One region of the Nonomuraea rosea genome, then DNA from elsewhere that is predicted to be linked to it. Evidence: predicted binding sites of a transcription regulator. Region 1 holds the regulator's gene; the other holds the start of a gene.
What was found. The regulator HrcA, encoded in region 1, represses chaperone genes, less so after heat shock. The targets are predictions, from matches to a motif close to TTGGCACTCTCNNNNNGAGAGTGCCAA.
Positions count from the first base shown of each region.

Region 2: the regulator HrcA is predicted to act here: its motif matches at 1,480-1,506, upstream of groES (co-chaperone GroES).

Region 1 is NZ_BAABDQ010000072.1:27,666-31,074, forward strand. It holds gene ABEA43_RS65335 (16S rRNA (uracil(1498)-N(3))-methyltransferase) at 1-417, opposite strand, end outside; gene dnaJ (molecular chaperone DnaJ) at 419-1,558, opposite strand; gene hrcA (heat-inducible transcriptional repressor HrcA) at 1,570-2,583, opposite strand; gene ABEA43_RS65350 (hypothetical protein) at 2,743-3,409, shown strand, end outside.
Region 2 is NZ_BAABDQ010000001.1:468,779-472,187, reverse strand. It holds gene ABEA43_RS02180 (class I SAM-dependent methyltransferase) at 41-1,234, opposite strand; gene groES (co-chaperone GroES) at 1,596-1,907, shown strand; gene groL (chaperonin GroEL) at 1,980-3,409, shown strand, end outside.

The DNA.
Region 1 (3,409 bases):
GGCCTGCTTGCCGGCCTCGCGGGCCGTGGCCCGCCACCGCGCGAGCGCCTTGGCGACCTTGTCGCCCTTCCACTGCGTGATGCTGCGCGCGGCGGCCCAGGGCACGATCACGTCGACCCCGGCCTCGGTCATCATCTCAACGGCCAGCTCGCCTCGGTCGCCCTTGGGCAGCCCCTGGACGACGATCAGCCGCGGCGCGGGCGCGGGCACCTCGTAGCGGCCGATCACGTCCAGCCTGAGCGAGTCTTTGAGCGCCTCGCGCACGACGCACTCGGCGACCGTGCCCGCGCCGTCGGTCAGATCGACCCGCTCCCCGGCCCGCAGCCGCCGCACGGCGGCCGCGTGCCGCCCCTCGGGGCCGTCGAGCGTCAGCTCCGGCCCGTCGAGGTCCTGGGCCAGGAAGACGGGAACGCTCACGTCACCTTCCGTTGAAGGCGTCACGCAGGCGGGAGAAAAAACCCTGCTGCCCCGGTGCGAACTTACCGGGCGGGCGCTCCTCACCCCGCTGCCTCGAAAGCTCGCGCAGCAGCTCCTCCTGCGCCGCATCGAGCCTGCTGGGGGTCTCCACGTTGACGTGGATCAGCAGATCGCCTCTGCCGGACTCGTTGAGCCGCTGCACGCCTCGCCCGTACATGGTGATGACCTGCCCTGACTGGGTGCCGGGGCGGACGTCCACCTCTTCGGAGCCGTCGAGCGTCTCCACCGCGAGTATGGTGCCGAGCGCGGCGGCCGTCATCGGGAGCTGAACGGTGCAGTGGAGGTCGTCACCGCGCCGTTCGAAGATCTCGTGGGGCCGCTCGACGATCTCCAGGAACAGGTCGCCCGGCGGGCCGCCGCCTGGGCCGACCTCGCCCTCTCCGGCGAGCTGGATGTGGGTGCCGTCCTCGACGCCGGCGGGGATGCGCACCTTGATCGTACGGCGGGTCCGCACCCGGCCGTCGCCCGAGCACTCCTGGCAGGGGTGGCGGATGATGGTGCCGAACCCGCCACACTGCGGACACGGCCGCGAGGTCATGACCTGGCCCAGGAACGAGCGGGTGACCTGGGAGATCTCGCCGCGTCCGTTGCACATGTCGCAGGTGTCGGGATGCGTGCCCGACGCCGCGCCGGCCCCGTGGCACACCTCGCACACCACGGCCGTGTCGACGACCAGCTCGCGGGTGGTGCCGAACGCGGTCTCGCGCAGGTCGAGCTCGACCCTGATGGTGGCGTTGCGGCCCCTGCGGGCACGTGAGCGCGGCCCCCTGGCGCCGCCGGCGGTGCCGAAGAACGCGTCCATGATGTCGCTGAACGGGAAGCCCGCGCCGAACCCGGCGGCCCCGGCCGCCGCTCCCGCGCCGCCGAAGGGGTCGGCGCCCATGTCGTACATCTGGCGCTTGTTGGGATCCGACAGCACCTCATAGGCCTGCGTGATCTCCTTGAACCGCTCCTGCGTCTCAGGGTCGGGGTTCACATCGGGATGCAGCTCGCGGGCGAGTCGGCGATACGCCTTCTTGATCTCGTCCTGACTGGCCTCACGGCGCACCCCGAGGGTGGCGTAGTAGTCGCTGTTTGCCACTTATCGACCTCTTATGATGCAGCCAGGATCTGGCTGACGTAGCGTGCCACCGCGCGCACGGCGCCCATCGTCACGGGGTAGTCCATCCTCGTGGGACCCAGCACGCCGAGCCGGGCCAGTTGGTTGTCGCCAGAACCGTATCCGGTCGCGACGATGGATGTGCCCCGCAGGTAGGGGTTTTCCGAGCCGATGCGCACGGTGAGCGCGGACGGGGTGTCTGTGGAAGTCTCGCCGAGCAGCCGCATGAGCACGACCTGCTCCTCCAGCGCTTCGAGCACGTCGCGCAGGCCCGTGGAGAAGTCGGCGCCCGCGAGATTGGCCGCGCCGGCGAACACGATCTTCTCGTCGTGCCGCTCCACCAGCGTCTCGAGCAGCACCGACAGGATCGTGGCCACGACGGGCCGGTCTTCGGTGGGCAGCCGCTCCGGCAGGTCTGCGACCAGCTCGGGCACGTTGCTCAGGCCGCACCCGTCGAGGCAGGCGTTGAGCACCGCGCGCAGGTGGGCGATGCGGGTGTCCTCCACGACCTCGGGCAGCTCGATCACGCGCTGCTCGACGCGGCCGGTGTTGGTGATCAGGACGAGCATGACCCGCCGGTCGTTCAGCGGCACCAGCTCGACGTGCCTGACCGTCGAACGCGTCAGCGTCGGGTATTGCACGACCGCCACCTGCCTGGTGAGCTGCGCGAGCAGCCGCACCGTGCGGGTCACCACGTCGTCGAGGTCGACCGCGCCGGCCAGGAACGTCTCGATCGCCCTGCGCTCCGCCGCCGACAGGGGCTTGACCTGCGAGAGCCGGTCGACGAAGAGCCGGTAGCCCTTGTCGGTCGGCACGCGGCCCGCGCTCGTGTGCGGCTGCGTGATGTAGCCCTCCTCCTCCAGTGCGGCCATGTCGTTCCTGACCGTGGCGGGGGAGACCTTCAGGTTGTGACGCTCCGCGAGCGCCTTGGAACCCACCGGTTCGTTGGTGGACACATAGTCTTCGACAATGGCGCGGAGCACCGCCAGCTTACGTTCGTCGAGCACGTGCCCACCTCCTGCCTCTGCCTTTTACCAGGAACGCAACGTCTAGCACTCTGTGTTCCCGAGTGCCAAGTGTACGGCTCTCGCCCACAAGGTGCGATAACACCGAGTCCCCATCCTGCTGCTAGCGACTTACAAGCGACAGGCCTCACACTTGCCAACATGACCGACGAATCCCAGCCCCCGTCGTACGGCCCGCCGCCAGGGCAGGGTCCGTACCACGGTCAGCAGCAACCGCCCCAGTACGGCCCCCAGCCGGGCTCTCAGCCCGGCTACGGCCCGCAGCCAGGCTCCCAACCGGGCTGGCAGCAGCCCGGCCCCGAGCCCGGATACGGCGCTCAACCAGGCTCGCAACCCGGATACGGCCCCCAGCACGGGCAGCCGCCGCAGTACGGGCAACCGCCCCAGTACGGCCAGCAGCCGCAATACGGGCAGCCCCCGCAGTACGGCCAGCAGCCGCAGTACGGACAATACGGCCAACAACCCCAATTCCCTCCTCGAATCGACTCAAAAGCGATAAAGCCCAGCCTGTGGTGGATCGCGCTCGCCTGGGGAATCGCCGTGGTGTGCGCGGTCGTCGGCGTGTTCGTGTTCGCCGGCGGCATCGTGAGCAGCGTGACCGACCTGGCCCCCACCAAGACGTTCGCGTCGGGCGAGACCGTGACGGTGCCCATCGACCCGGCGGACAAGCCCGCCGTCTACGTCGCCAGCGACACGCGCATCAACTACCAGTGCGAGATCACCGGCGGCCCCGGCCAGGCCAGGCTCGTCAAGACCACCGGCTCCGAGACGGTCACGAACGGCAGCACCGTCTGGGAGCAGATCCTCG
Region 2 (3,409 bases), on a different contig from region 1:
AAAGATCGCGGTTAACGGAAGAATGACCGGTTTGAGGTGTTCAGGCTGGTGGGGGCGTGTCACAGATGAGTACGAACGGTTTATCGCCAATTCTGGTCAGGATGATTACTGCGGAATTCTTCCCGTTGAGTCGCAGATCGGCGCGCAGGCGTTCGATGTCCACGGCGGAGCCGCGCTTCTTGATAGTGACATTGCCGATTTGTCGCTCACGGAGTGCGGCGCGCAGCCTTTTCAGTGAGAACGGCATGACCTCCTCGATTTCATATCGAGCGGCCCATGGAGTGTCTATCGGGACGTCGCCGGTGATGTAGGCGATCATCGGGTCGAGCAGCCGTCCGTTCACCATTTCGGTCACTTCGCCCACGAGGTGCGCCCGGATGGCGGCGCCGTCAGGCTCGTACGCGTATCGCCCGGCGGGCCCGACGGGCGCCTGGACCCCGGTGGCGGTCAGGGTGTGGCCGCCGGGCAGCAGCGTGGCCCGCCTGCCCGTCCCGTGGCCGGTCCAGAGCGCGGCCTCCTTGACCTCGCCCTTGTAGGAGACCCATTCGGCCTCGGCGTCCTCGGGGATGAACTCGTACGGGATGCCGGGGGCGACCTTGAGGCAGGCCAGGCGGGCCCTGGCGACCAGGTCGAGCACCACGGGCCACGGCGGCGAGTACGCCATGGGGTCGAACGTCCTGCCCCTGCTCGTCCGCCGGGCCGGATCCGCGAACAGGACGTCGTACCCCTCGGGCTCGATCCCGGCCGCGTCGCCCACGGTCACCGTCACCGCGTCGCCCAGCCCGGACACCTCGGCGTTGGCCCTGGCCACGGCGACGGTCAGCGGGTCGGTGTCCACTGCCGCGACGGCGCAGCCCGCGCGGGCCAGCGCGAGAAGGTCGCCGCCGATGCCGCAGCAGGCGTCCACCACCGTGGGCGGCCGCGCGGACTCCGGCGCGCCGGCGCGATGCGAGGCGACCAGCCGGCGGGCGCGATGCTCGGCGACCTCCGCCCGTGTGGACTGTTCCAAACCGTGCGGCGTGAAGTACATCACCTTCGCGTCCGCCCCGAACTTCGCCTTCGCCCGCTCCCTGAGCCCTGCCTGGGTGAGGGCTGCGGAGGTGAGAGCGGCGTCGTACGTCTTGCGCAGCGTCGTGGCGGCGGCGACCGGGTCCTTGCCGGTCAGCTCCACGGCCTCGGCGAGCGCCCGCTGCCCGCGCGGGGTCAGCAACTCGTTGAAGGCGTCCAGGTCCACGTAGGACGACGTTAGCGCGAGGGAAGGGCGCGCCGGCCCGAAGGCCCGGCCGCCGCCGGCCGGGACGAGCGGGACGCGAAGTGTCGGCGCGGATGTTCGCCCATGTGGGAGAGCACATGAAAGACTGGGTACGGCCGTTGGCGACATGCGCGGACCAGGGGATTCCCTGACCGGCTCGTGGGCCGTATCGCTCTCAGCAGACGCGTTCGTGTTGACTGTCAAGCCCCTCTTGCATATGTTTCCTGTTGGCACTCTCCCATTGAGAGTGCCAACGTGCGACGAGGCAGGTCTGACACCCGCGACGGCAGGCCCAACTGGTCGCCTCTTCTAGATCATTCAAATCTGAAGGGGAGGTCCGATCGTGACGACCGCCACCAAGGTTCCCGTTAAGCCGCTCGGCGACCGCATTGTGGTTCAGCCGCTTGAGGCCGAGCAGACCACCGCTTCTGGCCTGGTCATCCCGGACACCGCCAAGGAGAAGCCGCAAGAGGGCAAGGTCCTCGCGGTGGGCCCCGGCAACTGGGATGAGGACGGCGACAAGCGGATTCCGCTCGACGTCTCGGAGGGCGACATCGTCCTCTACAGCAAGTACGGCGGCACCGAGGTCAAGTACGGCGGCGAGGAGTACCTCGTGCTCTCCGCCCGCGATGTTCTCGCGATCATCGAGAAGTAGAGCCGGATGTGTCGGGCCCCGGGCGCTCTTCAGGGCGACCGGGGCTTTCGATGCTAGGAGAGGACTTTCAGCATGGCGAAGATCCTGGAGTTCGACGAGGACGCCCGCCGCGCGCTCGAGCGCGGAGTGAACGCCCTCGCGGACGCCGTGAAGGTTACCCTCGGCCCGCGTGGCCGCAACGTCGTCATCGACAAGAAGTTCGGTGCGCCGACGATCACGAACGATGGTGTGACCATCGCTCGTGAGATCGAGCTGGAGGAGCGCTACGAGAACCTCGGCGCCCAGCTCGCCAAGGAAGTTGCCACCAAGACCAACGACATCGCGGGCGACGGCACCACCACCGCGACCGTCCTGGCCCAGGCCATGGTCCGCGAGGGCCTGCGCAACGTGGCCGCCGGCGCCTCGCCGCTGTCGCTGAAGCGCGGCATCGACAAGGCCGCCAAGGCGATTAGCGACAAGCTGCTCGCCAGCGCGCGCCCGGTCGAGGACAAGAAGGAGATCGCCAATGTCGCGACGATCTCCGCTCAGGACGCGCAGATCGGCGATCTGATCGCCGAGGCGTTCGACAAGGTGGGCAAGGACGGTGTCCTCACCGTCGAAGAGTCCAACGCCATGGGCATGGAGCTCGAGTTCACCGAGGGCATGCAGTTCGACAAGGGCTACCTGTCGGCCTACATGGTCACCGACCCCGAGCGGATGGAGTCCGTCCTCGAGGACGCCTACATCCTGATCACCCAGGGCAAGGTCTCCTCCATCGCGGACTTCCTGCCGCTGCTGGAGAAGATCGCGCAGACGAAGAAGCCGCTGCTCGTGATCGCCGAGGACGTCGAGGGCGAAGCCCTGGCCGTTCTGGTCACCAACAAGATCCGCGGCACCTTCACCTCCGTGGCCGTCAAGGCCCCGGGCTTCGGCGACCGCCGCAAGGCGATGCTGCAGGACATCGCCATCCTCACGGGTGGCCAGGTCGTCAGCGAAGAGGTCGGCCTGAAGCTGGAGCACGTCGGCACCGAGGTGCTCGGCACCGCGCGCCGCATCGTGGTCACCAAGGACACCACGACCATCGTCGACGGCGCGGGCGACGCGGCGGCCATCGAGGACCGGGTCAAGGAGATCAAGATTGCCGTCGAGCAGTCCGACTCCGACTGGGACCGCGAGAAGCTGCAGGAGCGTCTGGCCAAGCTCGCCGGCGGTGTGTGCGTGCTGCGTGTCGGCGCCGCCACCGAGGTGGAGCTGAAGGAGAAGAAGCACCGCCTCGAGGACGCGATCTCCGCGACGCGCGCCGCCATCGAGGAGGGCATCGTCTCCGGCGGTGGCTCCGCGCTCATCCACGTCTCCAAGGAGCTCGACGACCTCGGTCTGACGGGCGACGAGGCCACCGGTGTCGGCGTCGTGCGCCGCGCGCTGGTCGAGCCGGCTCGCTGGATCGCCGAGAACGCCGGTCTCGAGGGCTACGTGGTGACCCACAAGATCGCCGAGCTCAAGCCCGGTCACGGCCTCAACGC